Regions from separate parts of the Priestia sp. FSL H7-0729 genome, predicted to be linked through region 2. Evidence: riboswitches for the same ligand, from Rfam matches in the RefSeq annotation. Region 2 holds a riboswitch; the other holds the start of a gene.
What was found. A riboswitch is a leader RNA that binds a small molecule or an ion and turns the genes downstream of it on or off. The one in region 2 is predicted to bind cyclic di-AMP.
Positions count from the first base shown of each region.

Region 1 (7,794 bases), on a different contig from region 2:
CTCCGAGCAGTATGGTTGAAACATTCAACCGTAACGGGGATACAAATGCCAAACGTCTGAAATACGACAAGTATGCCGCATATGCGCAACATCTGAACGACTTTGTATCCTACATGAAAAATAACGGTGTAGATCTCTATGCCATTTCGGTACAAAATGAACCGGATTATGCTCATGACTGGACCTGGTGGACTCCACAAGAGATCCTTCGATTCATGAAAGAAAATGCTGGTTCCATTCAAGGTACCAAAGTCATGGCACCTGAATCCTTCCAGTACTTAAAGAACATATCTGACCCAATCCTGAATGATCCGCAGGCCCTTGCCAACATGGACATTCTGGGAGCACATACGTACGGAACCCAGATTTCGAATTTTGCCTACCCTCTCTTTAAGCAAAAAGGAGCTGGCAAAGAACTGTGGATGACTGAGGTGTATGTTCCAAACAGTGACAACAATTCAGCAGACCGCTGGCCTGAAGCACTAGAAGTTTCCTATCACATGCACAATGCCATGGTAGAAGGTGATTTCCAAGCCTATGTGTGGTGGTACATCCGCAGACAGTATGGTCCGATGAAAGAAGACGGTACCATAAGCAAACGCGGGTATAATATGGCCCATTTCTCCAAATTTGTACGTCCTGGCTATCTCAGAGTGGATGCAACCAAAAACCCGGATACGAACACATTTGTTTCTGCCTACAAAGGGGATAACAAGGTCGTTGTCGTAGCAATTAACCGTGGAACTTCGGCCACAAGCCAAAAATTCGTTCTGCAAAATGGTAATGCCTCCACGGTGTCCTCATGGGTTACGGACAGCAGTCGCAACCTGGCAAGTGCGGCCTCGCTTAACGTATCCAATGGGGCCTTCACGGCACAGCTCCCGGCTCAGAGCGTAACAACGTTTGTTGCCAACATTACTGGCGGGAATAACGGCGGAAATACAGGTAGTGGCACTACTTATGAAGCCGAGACCGGAACAACTCTTACGGATGCTACCATTGAAACGATCTACCCTGGTTACACTGGCTCCGGGTATGTCAACTTCAATGCAACGACTGGTTCAGCCATTCAATGGAACGCCATTAACAATACGATTACAGGTACCAAAAACGTAAAGATTCGTTATGCGCTGGAAAGCGGAACCCGTAACCTTGACATTTTTGTTAACGGAGCCAAAGTCATCAGCAACGAGTCCTTTCCGGCAACAGGAAGCTGGTCCACTTGGGTTGAAAAAACAATACAGGTCCCCATGAACACGGGAACCAATACCTTGAAAGTTGTAACCACGGGAACCGAAGGACCGAATATTGACAGCATTAATATTACCGCAGCACAATAAAGGTCCGTCAGACTAAAAAGATAATATCAAAAAAAGCAAACAAAAAAGACTCCTTAAGCGTTAGCTTAAGGAGTCTTTTTATTAGATGCGGTCGAGAGGACTCGAACCTCCACGGGGGGTTAGCCCACACGGACCTGAACCGTGCGCGTCTGCCAATTCCGCCACGACCGCATATTGTATCTCACTGACCAATCTCAGCGACAAGAAATAATATATCATGCAGAATCTATCATGTCAATACTGAAAATAATAACATGAAAGCCCGAACCAGACGTCCATGTCGATTCGGGCTTTACCTTTAAATGCTCATTGTTATAAGTTCATTAAAGCGAATGCAACGGATACTACAAATTACAGCTTGGAAGGCCAGTTACCATACCATGCGTAACCGCCTCTTCTTTCTTTATCAATCTCACTTAATTTGTATTTAACTACCCCGTCACGACCAATAAAGATTGGTTTATCCGTTCCGATCTCATAGAAGCGTGCCCAAATCGGTGCCGCTTTGGAGTCAGCGATAATTTTGCTATCTCCATTGGCTCTTTCATACTTGTAACCCGTAATTTTCACCTTGTTAAACCATTCCTCCGCTCCTTTAATGGATGCGGTAATTTTGGCGTTGGCAGGTCTCGTTTTCAGGAATTTAACAATCGTTACACTCTCTCCAGCTGTCAACGATGGTACTTCGTAGATTCTTGCGCTCGCCGGTTTAAGGGAACTGGAATCATGTTGTTGTCCCCACGCTGTCAACTTGCCGCCTGAAACGACTTGTGTATTCAGAATCGCCTCCACACCTTTGGCAACTGAATTTTTACTGCGATTGGCAAGTGTACTGTCGATAAACGAGAAATCACCTTTGCGTGATGCTACTTCATCGAGCATGATCATCACATTAATCATGGCATCGTCATTGTAAGTGATATGTTTGTGATATCCGGAGCTTTGATAGACTTGCGGCCATCCGCCGTTCGAATACTGCATATTGATCAAAAAGTTAATTCCTTTGATTGCAGCTGCGGAGTAACGCGGATCATTCGTCTTCTTAAATTCTTTCGCCAATCTTCTAATTTCTGAGTATGTAGCCTTGTTGTCTATCGTGGACTTCGCCCACTCTCCGCTTGTTTGTTTATAATCTTTTCTCCAACCTCCATCCGGCAGCTGGTTCTTCAAAATATCAGAAATACTCGCTGTGGTTCCCGATGCATCTGCAGCAGATACCGTCGCTACAGGGAAAACTGCCATTCCAACTGTTGAGAACACCATGGTGCATGCCAGGACAAAAGTAACTATTTTCTTCGCTTTCAAATGTAACACTCTCCCATGTTCATTTTAATAAAACCCAAAGTTCTACCTTACCTATAAGCCAGTCCCTACACCTCCTTCATTTGAATGTATAAACCAATAAAATCTATTTTCATCCAATATGTGGTGTGGATAATGAGATAATATGCAAAAAATATATTTTTGTCAATATATGCAACTTAATCAATATAATCTCTTTAATTCTACATAACGGAATAGTTCTTTCAACTCATGACAAACCTATTTATTTATCCAAATTCGTCTTAAACGAATCAATAATGACGTTTTTGTCATGAATGATACCCAAACTTAATCCCTTCTTGCCTAAAAAAACTGTAATTCCGATAACATTGGGGCACTAAGAAGGGTTTTAAATGGGTTTGACAATTACGCATTTATGCAATATAGTTTCAAATAGTTACAAAAACTTAATTATTCATTTGCCGAGTTTCAGATTTGAAAACGGGGGAACCATTTTGGGTGAATTATTCTTATACATAGGAAATATAGGGAACCTTCTACCGAACCCTTAGCTAACTCCGTAGGCATCGAAGGGAGAACATTGATTTTGAAAAAACTGATTATCTCCATTTTTGGAGCGGCTGTACTATTTACATCCGGGGCAACAAGCACAGAGGCAAGCAGTATTAACTCCGTAGTGAACAACATGACAGGTATACCTTACAAGTGGGGTGGCACGACTCTGGCCGGCTTCGATTGTTCCGGGTTTATGAGATATATTTTCAACAAATACAGCATTGAATTGCCACGCACTTCGCAACAGCAAGCCAAAGCAGGTACTCCGGTAGCCAAGAGCAATGTTCGGACAGGTGATCTGGTGTTCTTTAACACAACAGGCAAAGGCATTTCACATACAGGTGTTTATATCGGCGGCGGACAGTTTGCTCACGCCTCCAGCAGTAAAGGTGTAAGCATCACGAAGTTATCGAATCCATACTTCAATGACCGCTACGTGACAGCACGTCGGGTAACTGGACAGTTTATGTATGATAAAATGTTGGGTAAAATGTAGGCAGGATAAAGAAAGAGGAGGTTCCGGATCAATTCGGAACCTCCTCTTTTTGTTTGTCTTCCCTTTTATGAGAACAGTCTTTGACTACCCCATCTGCACTTAATGCAGCGCCTTCTGCACTCGCATCGCGCCCTGAGACAAGGCATGTCCGCCGCCTACAGCTCCGGCCACAGCAACGGTCTCCATAATCTCCTGATCTGTAGCGCCCTTGGCACGGGCTTCTTCTACATGGTAGAAGGTACATACCTCATTGTTGGCGAACAATCCAATGCCGAGCGCAATCAGCTGTTTTGTCTTGGCATCAATCACACCAGGTTGAAAACATTCTCCCGTAAACTCATGATACGACTTGACCACACCTGGCAGCACATCGCTTAATGCTCCAATCTGATCTTTGTAGGCATGAACTTTATCATTCATCAATGTCATGGCTTGTAGCACACCCTCTCGGCTATAGTTACAGATCTTCCTCACTGTACCTATCTTCTCTCCCGAGCGAGACAATTATGCCAAGTAATCATGGTAATTCCAAACATTTAAACGCTCACGGTTCTGCCCTGGTACTAGTTGTTACTCACCAAGTGGGCTCTGGCGCGGTTCGCTGAATAACTGATATCGGTAACCACGATCCAACTTGACGACACGTCGATTCTGACGACGGATAAGTACCTGCTCCCCATCCCAGGCAACAACAATCCCGGTTACATCGTTCGATTCCAGCTCGTCCCGTACTACTCTGACTTTCTCACCTGACAGACGCAGGGCATCCAATTGTGTATCACTAATCATGCGCATGGCTCCTATATTCCAAATTTATTTACAAAAAGAGACCTAAATGAAAAGTCATTTAGGTCTCACGTGACTGTATTGGACTGTCATGTCATTCGAAATTATGTCCCGACTGAAAGTTACCGCTGCGCGTGCTCTTTGCTGTCGTTCTTCTCGAACCAAAAATCAAGCACTTTGGCGGACATCACACGTTCTTCAAGGTACTCCACTTGATGCGGTGTAAATTGTTCTTTCCAAGAGAAGGACAACTCTTCGCATAAGCCTACAATCGTCAGTAATTCTGACCAGGCAACGTAGCGTTTGTACCAGAAAAATTGAGGATGTTCAATCATATAGGGATAAAGGTCATCGAATTCCGTATGTTTACAATCCAGGGCACGTTCAAAATGAACTTTCGATTCCGCCAGCTTATCATTAAAAAATTGTTCTGTTGCCGGTTGGTTCCCCATGGTGTTGCCTCCTCTCCCTAACATAACCCCATTATAAATGAAATCCGCGGTCATGCAAAGGCATAGTTCAAAAAATAGGCCCTATTCCTTTAAAATGTCACATTTCGTTATCGTCAAATTGTACCGTTCCATCGTTCAGAGAACGAATGCGTACCAAGGCTTCCACCGGAATCCCCTGTTCACGAATCGTGCGTGCACCTGCCTGGAAACTTTTCTCGACCACAACGCCGAATCCGACGAGTTCCGCACCGGAACGCTCAATTATTTTGATGACGCCACGAGCGGCATCTCCATTGGCAATAATATCATCAATGAACAAAATACGGTCATTCTCATGAATGAACTCGCGTGATACCATAATGTCCGTTACAATTCCTTTGGTAAAGGAAGGAACACGTTCACAGTAAGCATCAGGATCAGCCAGAAGTGTTTTTTTGCGACGGGCGAATACAAGTGGCACCCCAAGTTCATACGCTGCGGCAAACGCAACCGGAATCCCTGAGGATTCCACCGTGATCACCCGAGTCACTCCACTTTCACGAAAACGGGCAGCGAACTCACGTCCCATCTCCATTGTTAATGCAGGATCAATCTGATGGTTCAGCAGACCATCCAGCTTCAATACTTGATCCGAGATGACTACACCCTCTTGTAAAATTCGTTGTTTCAATAATTCCATGATTTGACCTCCCAAGCCTATCCTATGAGGTAAAAGTATCATATATCTATCTATAAGTTCAAGCGAAATTGCCTCGGCACTGTCCTTGGGACGTATTTCAAGCCATAGCTCATTATCGATTGTCATGACTTTCGTGGGTCAAGCATACCTTGTACCATGGTACCCGCATGTCCAAACTAAACAGGGGCCTGAGAGGGGAAACACATGAAACAGGCATTTCGGGTGCTGCAGATCGCATTTACATACATCGGAACGGTTGTCGGAGCCGGCTTCGCTACAGGCCAGGAAATTTTGCAGTTTTTTACCCAGTATGGCAAATGGGCCACCGTCACCATAGGCTTATCCACCATGCTCTTTGTCTGGTTAGGTACCAAAATGATGCTGATTGCTCACGATACCGGGTCCCGCTCTTATGAAGATCTGAACAAACATCTATTCGGCCACAAGGCGGGCAAATGGATCACGTGGGTGACCCTTCTCATTCTCATTGGCGTGAACAGTGTCATGCTTGCCGGAGCAGGTTCCGTTTTTGTCGAACATCTGGGTTTGCATTATCAGACCGGTCTGATCGTCACACTTGTAGGCACATATCTGCTTCTCGGTCGGGGCATTCAAGCCATCCTTCAAATGAATAGCATCGTTGTTCCCATGATGCTCCTATTATCTCTGCTTATGATCACCAGTACCATCCATCATCCAGGTGCTTCCCGATTCATCACACTGACCACAGACTCAAACCCTATGCAAGTGTGGCTGTCTCCACTGCTGTATACTTCATTCAATCTGGTATTAGCCCAGGCTGTTCTGGTGCCTGTTGGGAACCAGATTCGCAGTCGGAATGTACTGAAGTGGGGCGGCGTACTCGGTGGAATTGGGGTAGGTTTCATGCTCATGGCAGCTCATTTTGCAATGTCAGCACAGATGCCGGGCATCATCCAATTCGAAATCCCGATGGGCAGTATTGCCTTCCAACTTGGATGGGCAGTGCAATCTGTATATGTATCCCTTATTTTCATGGAAATATTCAGTACCTTTGTAGCCGATATCTATGGAATGACCTTGCAACTTAGACAACATATACGTGTCCATCCCCGTCTCATTACATTAACCATTATGCTGCTCTGTTACTCACTTAGTCAGTTTGGATTCAGTTCGCTGCTATCCATCCTTTACCCGATCTTCGGAAGTATGGCACTGATCTGGGCTGCCAAATTGGTACTGAATCGCTGGGGCGCCTTTCGTGGACGCAACAATATATAAACGGTGATGTGCTTTTTCATGAATATGAGCATCCGGTTGTTTCATATCCACAAGTCATCGCGGGCACTGTTTCCTTAAACATGACAAAAAGCCGCTGTTTAGCACAGCGGCTTTTTGCTCTACGTTTTAGGCTTTGCTAGGAAACTGCAGATACATCTTTTTCAACTCATTGACTGATCTGCCGAGCGAGTAATGTGTCTTGGCTTTTTCACACGCTGAACGGGCAAGTTCATAACGATAAGCCGGGTCCAGCATCACCTTTCCAAGCGCTTCAGCCAATGCAGAAGGATCTTCTGCCGGTACAAGCAACCCATTGCTACCGTTCTCGATCTGTTCCGGTATACCACCTACATCCGTACCCACAAGGGCAAGACAACTCAGCGCTGCTTCAGCGAAGACGGAACCAAAGGCTTCCGCCCGTGAAGGAAGTACAAAAATATCAAAGAATGGCATAAATTCTTCAGGATGCAGTGTGTAACCATAGAAAATGGTTTCATTGTAGATCCCCAATCGCTGCGCCAATTCTTCCAAATCAGGACGAATCGGTCCATCTCCAATAATATGTAACACATAATCATGCCCTCGGTCCTTCAGTTCGGCACAAGCTTTGAAAAGAATATCCAACCCTTTCGCCGGAACAAGCCGACATACCGTGACCAACTGTGGTATCGCATTATCATGAGGAATCGGCTTAAACCGCTTCTCATCGAATCCATTGGGTATCACACCAATGACATCAGGTTCCTTCACGTAGGGAGCCAGATAACGACGGAATGAATCCGACACTGTTAAGAGGCGTTCTGCCTGGTGTTCCAGCTCACCATATATCGCAAGCAGGAATCGATGCTCCGGTCCATCCGTTTCAATGCGTCCATTAAGAATTAATTCCCGTTCATAACTGGAGTGAATCGTCTGAATGAGGGGGGTGTCCGGGAATACCGA
Region 1 is NZ_JBBOTQ010000008.1:135,351-143,144, forward strand. It holds gene xynC (glucuronoarabinoxylan endo-1,4-beta-xylanase XynC) at 1-1,340, shown strand, start outside; tRNA gene MHH93_RS18610 (tRNA-Leu) at 1,427-1,511, opposite strand; gene pelA (pectate lyase) at 1,692-2,645, opposite strand; cyclic di-AMP (ydaO/yuaA leader) riboswitch at 3,074-3,205, shown strand; gene MHH93_RS18620 (C40 family peptidase) at 3,211-3,675, shown strand; gene MHH93_RS18625 (carboxymuconolactone decarboxylase family protein) at 3,775-4,104, opposite strand; gene MHH93_RS18630 (hypothetical protein) at 4,246-4,464, opposite strand; gene MHH93_RS18635 (hypothetical protein) at 4,584-4,913, opposite strand; gene MHH93_RS18640 (xanthine phosphoribosyltransferase) at 5,011-5,592, opposite strand; gene MHH93_RS18645 (YkvI family membrane protein) at 5,797-6,852, shown strand; gene MHH93_RS18650 (glycosyltransferase family 4 protein) at 6,979-7,794, opposite strand, start outside.
Region 1: another riboswitch for cyclic di-AMP. It lies ahead of MHH93_RS18620 (C40 family peptidase); the one in region 2 lies ahead of MHH93_RS27100 (C40 family peptidase).

Region 2 (7,794 bases):
TGACCACTACATCTACTGGGCATTTGGAAATTCACTGCGGATGAAAACTCATAATTATTCAGATCGATGAATATGGTTAGTGCACAAGCAAAAGACCCCAAACCGAACTTTCCGGTCAAGGGGCCTTTTTTTTTGCTTTTAAACGGTGTTGAACGATCTGCCTTAGGCGAGTGCTTCTTTCAATTCATCTGGAGAAGCGTTCCACCATTCTTCATTATGTGAGATCAGCAACTTCTTGAGTGCAGCCCGATCTTCCGGCCCCAGCTCATCCAGCATGAAACGGCGCTTCATGGCGTAATCCATGCGATTCACATGTTCAGCCAGCAGTTTCCATCCGCGTCTCGCTTCTGTATCGATCCACATCTCACATGCCGTTGCTCCACCATACAGTTGCCCCTCTTCCGTGCGATCTACAGCTACCCACACCAGCCATACCTGGCGTCCGTTGGGTACATCTTCGCGATTCGTCGAGAACTTGATATTGCGCTCCACTTTACTCTTCGCATGCATCGCACCAATATCAATTTTGGCTTCGCCATTATCAATAATGACCGGAGAAAGGTTATTCAGATCAATGGAGCCTGCACCGAAGCCTTTATGCTTGCTCTTTGCACTAACGATATTCAAGGCAATCTGTTTTTTGCCGTTTTGCTCGTTTTGGTCCATGTTTATAGCCTCCAAGGGTTGATACAAATATTTTAACTAATAATTGGCCCATTGCAAACATATACATGCTGTAGATGCTTGTCAACGGGAGGTATTTATCGATGATTCCACGACGCGCCAAGAGCTGGCTCACCGCATCCCTGGCCCTGTGTGTGCTGGCCGGAGGGATATGGATCACTCTGGGTTATACTCACTCAACTCATTCCGAATTGCCAACACTTGCCCCGGAATCGGGCAAGCCTAAGGCAAAAGCCCCAACGCCAGCACCTCCAGAAAGTGTACAGACCCCCACTGCCGAAGTGTACAGCAACCGTGTTGTGGAATATCACATGGATGTAAAACTGGTCGAAGGGAACGTACTGGAAGGAACTCAGACGATTACCTGGACACACCCAGGTAAAAAAACCGTCAACGAGCTTTACTTTCATATGTATCCCAACGCCTTCTCTTCTGCTGACACCACCTTTATGAAGGAATCCGGTGGAAAACTTCGGGGTGATATCATGCCTACCAATGGTTATGGCTCGATGAACATTACCGAAATGAAAACGGAGGACGGGCTCTCTCTGCTGCACCGGATGCAGTATGTGCAACCAGATGACGGAAACATCAAGGACACCACACTCATTAAAGTCCGCTTACCCAAACCCGTCAAAGGCGGGGAAAGCATTACAATCCATACCCGATTTGTGGTGAATCTGCCGAAAATTTTCGCCCGGATGGGAACTGCTGATGATTTTGTCATGGCAGGTCAATGGTTCCCCAAAATAAGTGCATATGAACCTGTGGGCAGACGCGGACGGACAACAGAAGGCTGGAATCTGCATCAATACCATGGCAATTCAGAGTTTTACGCCGACTTCGGTATATATAGTGTGCGTATTCGGGTGCCTGAAACATACAAAGTTGCTGCTACCGGATTTCCGACACAACAAGCCGTGGTGAAGAACGGAGAAAAGGTTTATCAATTCTATGCCGATGATGTGCATGATTTCGCCTGGGCAGCTTCACCGGATTTTGTCTACGCCGAGGAACCCTTTTCTGCACCCAATGTGCCCGGTGTACGAATCAAGTTATATCTGGACCCTGCTCATCAGGATTTGAAAGAACGTTATTTCTACGCCGCTAAAGCCGCACTAGCCAATTATAGCAAATGGTTTGGCCCATATCCTTACGCTACCTTATCCATCGTTGTTCCACCCAAATCGGGGAACGGTGCTGGAGGTATGGAATACCCTACGCTGGTTACAGCCTTTGGAGCCGATGATACCACTCCAGGTTATGACCTGGAACGTACCGTAGTCCACGAGATCGGACACCAATATTTCTACGGTATGGTTGCCAGCAACGAATTCGAGGAAGCCTGGCTGGATGAGGGGTTCACCTCTTATGCAGAAGACAAACTGATGGAGCAGGAATACGGATTGATTCCGAATCTGCCGGTACAATCAGGCCTGATTACGTCTCCTTCGTCTTTAACCCAAGAATCCTGGAAGTTCGATTCACAGAATGAGTATGCAGCCAATGTCTACACACGTGGCAAGCTTGTATTGCTTGGTATTGAACATCAAGTCGGCACAAAAAAGATGGAACGCATTCTCTCTACCTATGTGAAGAAGTACCGTTTCAAACATCCCACTTCGGCTGATTTCCAGAACGTTGTGGAACAAGTGACACGCACTTCCTGGTCTGAATATTTTGATCATTACGTCTACGGTGACGGGATGGCTGACTTTGCTGTAGAAAAGATTCGTGTTACGCCCATACAGAAAGACGGTCAAACATGGTACGAGTCATCCGTAACAATCGCCAAAAAAGGTAGTGATTACAACGCCGTTCCTGTTCGAATTGCTTTTGAAGACGGACATACCCTCACCAAGCAATGGGATGGCAAAGAAGATCGCATTACTTATAAATTAACTCACACATCACCCGTATCCTGGGCCATGACCGATCCACTGTACACGATCGTGCTGGAGAACCGCCATATGAACAATTTCCTGAAATCCGGACTGGATGAGCAGACGAAATCCCGCTGGAGCATAAGTGTAACCAAACTAATAGAAGCCATATTCGGAGGTCTGTCATGGTGAGGTGGAAACGGTGAAAGCGAAAATACGTGAAGGCTGGTTTCTCGTCCGTCAGCATATGTTCATTGCGGCACTCTTATTTCTTTATCAACTCATATGGGGATATTTCTTCTATCGAATGGTACAATCGGCAGTCATCCCACTCCTCCTGCGCTATCCAGATCCTGATGCCGGGGAGCTGAGTACACTTTTGTTCAAAATGGAAAGCCAACTTAACTTGTCTACCCATCCGGAGGTTCATCGTTATCTATGGATTCTCGGGGGCATGCTGCTGGTTCGCATGTTGATTAGCCCCCTGATTCAGGCCGGACTGCTCTACTCACTTCAGCACTTTAATTCTACAGAAGAGCGCATCCCATTCGTCCGCGGAATCAGAAACCTGTGGAAACCGATGATGCTGCTCCACACCATACGTACATTATTGATACTTCTGCCCGCCTACTGGCTCATACCTAAGCTCTACTCGATCCTCATGGACGGATTTCATTCCCTTCAATTACTTGTACCTGGCATACCTTATGTTGCTGCCTGGATTGTATATGGTTGGATCATCCACCATGCCCTGCTCTACATGCAGTTCGGTGTTTCGGCACCAGAAGGAGAAGGTGGGGCTCACGGTACTCTCAAGGCACTCTGGATTGCACTGCGTCATCTCTTCGCCGTAATCGGCATTGCACTCCTGTTGGGCGGAGTTCATCTACTCGTCTTCGGGGCATTCACTTCAGCCTCATGGTTAGTAACGGGGCTTACCGGACTTATACTACAACAGACGTATCCACTAGCCAGATGTCTATTGAGTCTGTGGAAAATATGCAGCCATTTCCGATTATGGCAGTCCAAAATAGCCAAAGGTGAGAGCAGATAGTTTAAAAATTGTTACCATCACATGTTAAACTTATGGCCTGATATGTACTTATAAATAGGCAAACCTCAACCTTTCCCCGTCAAAGGTCGAGGTTTTTTTTGCTAATTTTGTTGCTAAACGTTGCCAAAGCCGTACTCCTCTGTTACAATAATCGCAGTGAGTTTTTAGTAACAACTTTGTAATCTTTACATTCATATTTGTAACTACTTAAAATTAAATCGTCATTTCTTGATTTCGCAGGTGCATAACTAGCATAGCCAAATTCCTGGCACCTGGGAAGCGGGGGAACCAGTTATGGGTGAATTGATCTTGCTACAGAGGGATCATAGGGGACCTTCAACCGAATCCTTAAGCTAACCTCGCAGGCGTTGGAAGGGGAATATCTCTTGTTCAAGAAGAAATTAACCGCAGCTGTACTTAGCATCACATTCGCATTATCGCTTGGTGCAGGTAGCGCATTCGCAGATTCAAAAATGGACGCAGTAATTGATTCAGCAATGGGAACTACATACAAAAGTGGGGGAACAACGCTTAACGGCTTTGACTGCTCCGGATTTACACGATATGTATTCGACAAATTGGGTATTGATCTGGCACGCCAATCGAGTTCCCAATTCGACATGGGCGATTCTGTATCCCGCATGGAAATGAGAGCTGGCGATCTGGTATTCTTTAATACAACAGGTAAAGGCGTATCACATGTAGGAATCTTTGTAGGGGATGGAAAGTTCGCACACTCCTCTTCTTCCAAAGGCGTGACGATCAGTGCATTGAGTGAAAATTATTGGGCCAATCGTTATGTTGGCGCTAAACGGATTATGAGCACGGACGCGTATGAATCACTGGCCCTTGACTAGGGACAAGCTGAGCAACATGATGCTGTAACCATTAACCATACTGGAACGAAGCAAGAAGCATAACAGAACCGCCCGGTACATTCTCCGCAGGAATGTATCCGGCGGTTTTTTTGTGCTTCCATCCTGATTCATGTGGCAAGTTACACTCGGGGTATATCTTGCCACATCAACAGGTTCATTTTTCGTTCATTCGTCCGTGCCCTTATGATGTTTTTACCCATCCTGTTATAATATAAACGAAATTACCGGAACTTTTGTTTCATATTTTTTCTGGTAAGGCAGACTTGCTAAATGAATATCTCTTTTGTAGAGTGGACAAAGAGTTCTGTTTCAAGGAAAGGAGCATACAGGTGTATGAAGGAAGCCCCTTTGATGTTTCACGTTGTACCCATGCAAGAAGAACATGCGGAGCTCATCTGCAGTTGGCAGTATGATCCGCCTTACAATATCTACAGCTGGCTCCTTTGGGAGCAGATGAAAGCGCTGGAAGTGGAATTCGGAGATGCACAGCTGCGGCAGGAGCAATATGCGATCGTTCTGGATCAGAATGATCGTGTAAGTGGATTTGCTCAATACTTTCCGCTTCAAGGGGTAACCCGGATTGGTCTCGGCATGCATCCAGAGCTGTGTGGTCAGGGTCAAGGGACAGCTTTTGTTACGGCCATTGTACAAGAAGCTATTCGCCGAAATCCCACGAATGAGATTGATCTTGAAGTGCTTACTTGGAACACTCGTGCCATTCAAGTCTATCTGAAGAGTGGATTTGTCACCCAGGATACATATGAACGACAGACCCCAAGCGGCTTGAAGCCCTTTCACTGTATGGTTTATGAAGGGCCTCGTGATTAAAACCCATTGCAAAGCAACCAAATTTGCGCCTTGTTATGTGATTAGTTCAAAAATTTCCCACAAAATGCTATGATGTCAGTACAGGTTCCGTTATAATGATATGGATAGTTTCAGGTTAGATGATCTTTCATTCTGGAGGGGACATAAGGGATGCACAAATGGATCATGAGCGGAGTATTTTTTGCAGCATGCGCTTTAGCTATTGTTTTAATGTTTACGCTTCCAGGGAAAGAAGAAGTGGCTGAAGAAGCCAAGCCAACCATGCCGGAAGTCACATTGGATGCCGGACAGGCTGAAGCACTGGTCAAAGCGAATTGTATCTCCTGTCACGGGGATCAGCTTCAGGGTGGCGTAGGACCTGCTCTGGCCAACATCGGCAGCCAGGATGATCTGGAGAAGATCTACTCTACGATTGTCAAAGGTAAAGGTGGTATGCCTTCCTTCAAGGGCAAACTGCAGGATGAAGAGATTGCCAATATCGCCATGTGGCTTTCAGAGAAGAAATAATCTCTGCACGCGCATAACAAAGAGGCCCTTAATCCCCTTTTGGGAAAATAAGAGCCTCTTTGTTATGCCATTGATTAGGCCTCTGCTGCATGCTCAGCCAGAAAGGCCTCCACTTCACGTGCAGACGGCATCCCGGACTGGGCGCCGAGCTTCGTCACGGATAACGCGGCCGCACCCATGGCGAAGCCTACGGCCGCGTCCAACGTCTCACCGCGCGCGAGGGCTACCGCCAGCGCGCCGTTGAAGCAATCGCCAGCGCCGGTCGTATCGACGGCGCTTACGGCGTAGCCGGGCGCACGGCATGCGCCGGCACGCCCTGCCTGTACGCGGCCACCAGGCGCCGCAGCGTATACAGCCCCCTCGGGGCCGAGCGTCGTGACGACAGCGGCCCCGAGGGATGCGGCGAGCTCTGCGACCGCCGCATCCAAGTCTTCCGGCCGGAGGTGATCCCGGCCGGTAAGCACGGCAAGCTCACTGCGGTTCGGCGTGACAACGTCGACGCACCGCAGGAGCTCCTGGGGCAGACCCGGCACCGCGGGAGCCGGGTTGAGCACCACCAGTGCGCTGCCTTCAGCCGCCAGTTGGGCGGCGCGGGTAACCGCTGGCAGCGGGATCTCCAGCTGCAGCAGCACCGCTGCGGCTGCAGTCAGGCTTTTTACCGTATCCGCCTCTTCCAGCATCTCAGGCACAACTTGCCCATTCGCACCAGGAATAACGATAATCCGGTTGTCTCCCCGAGAGAGCCAAATGGAAGCTGTTCCTGTAACCGTGTCTTCCAATCTGCGAACCTGCGAGACATCTGCGCCACTTTCCGTCAGACTGTGCAGCAGACGTTCGCCAAAACCGTCCGATCCCACCGCACCAATCATCGTCGTCTGTCCACCCAGACGCGCAGCAGCAACAGCCTGGTTCGCCCCTTTACCCCCAGCAAGATAATGCAGTTCCTCACCGCTCACCGTCTCTCCCTCTTCCGGAATCGTGTCTGTCTTCACCACGAGATCCATATTGAGACTGCCTACGACAGCAATAAGAGGTTGTTCCTGATTATAGTCTGACATGTATGGTTCACTCACTTCCGGCCGCGCGACAATAACCGAATTCGTTATTCCGACCTCATTTTGTCATAAGCTTCGTTATATTGCCCGGCTTCCTTAATATCTACAGATGTGATACCTCCCGCATCCCATGACGTGAGACGCAGCGTAACCGTTGTATAGTCAATCGTAATAAAAGGATGATGATTGAATGCTTCCGAGATCGCAGCGACCTCATCCACAAATGCAATCCCTTTCATGTAGTTGGAGAACACGAATTTGCGTACAATCCACCGTCCCTCTTCCAGTTCCCAGCCTTCCAGCCTTCCCAGATGAGCTTCGACTTCCTCTTGCGAAAAAACCATGCGTTATCTTCCTCCCCATAGGATGGTACATTACAGACGTCTGTCCGAATAACCACCAACACCTTTGGCGCTATCGTCAGCAATTTCAAAGGCCAGGCTCACCGCCATGCGGTTGGCCCATTTCACGACTAACATCTTACCACGGACAAGCTTCAAAATTCAATCAACTTAAATGGCATAGAGCCAATAACCATAAGGCTTTGAGGAAAATTCCAGTTCCATTCATCCCTCTAAAAATACATGTATACACACTAAATTAAAGGCACAAACGTCAACTCTTCTTCCCCAATCAAAATATGAATGCGGTGCTGCTCCTTATCATGGATGACCACACCACTTCCAACCGGAATGATCGATTCCTCACCCAGCGCATAGAACAGATCCTCCGCCAACGCCTCATCTACTTCAAGTTGCTCAGGTGCCCCGAGTCTCTCCCACTCTTCCGCGTCCATTTCAAAGAAAACATACCGATCCGGTATGCGTCCGATTGCCGTTGTCAAATCTGTCAAAATTCCTTCATAATCCCGTCCATGCTTTACGCCCATTGGCTTTTCACTCCTA
Region 2 is NZ_JBBOTQ010000023.1:15,350-23,143, reverse strand. It holds gene MHH93_RS27115 (YwhD family protein) at 163-666, opposite strand; gene MHH93_RS27110 (M1 family metallopeptidase) at 768-2,759, shown strand; gene MHH93_RS27105 (hypothetical protein) at 2,770-3,621, shown strand; cyclic di-AMP (ydaO/yuaA leader) riboswitch at 3,867-4,004, shown strand; gene MHH93_RS27100 (C40 family peptidase) at 4,008-4,478, shown strand; gene MHH93_RS27095 (GNAT family N-acetyltransferase) at 4,833-5,327, shown strand; gene MHH93_RS27090 (c-type cytochrome) at 5,478-5,834, shown strand; gene rbsK (ribokinase) at 5,909-6,892, opposite strand; gene MHH93_RS27080 (4a-hydroxytetrahydrobiopterin dehydratase) at 6,937-7,233, opposite strand; gene MHH93_RS27075 (hypothetical protein) at 7,485-7,778, opposite strand.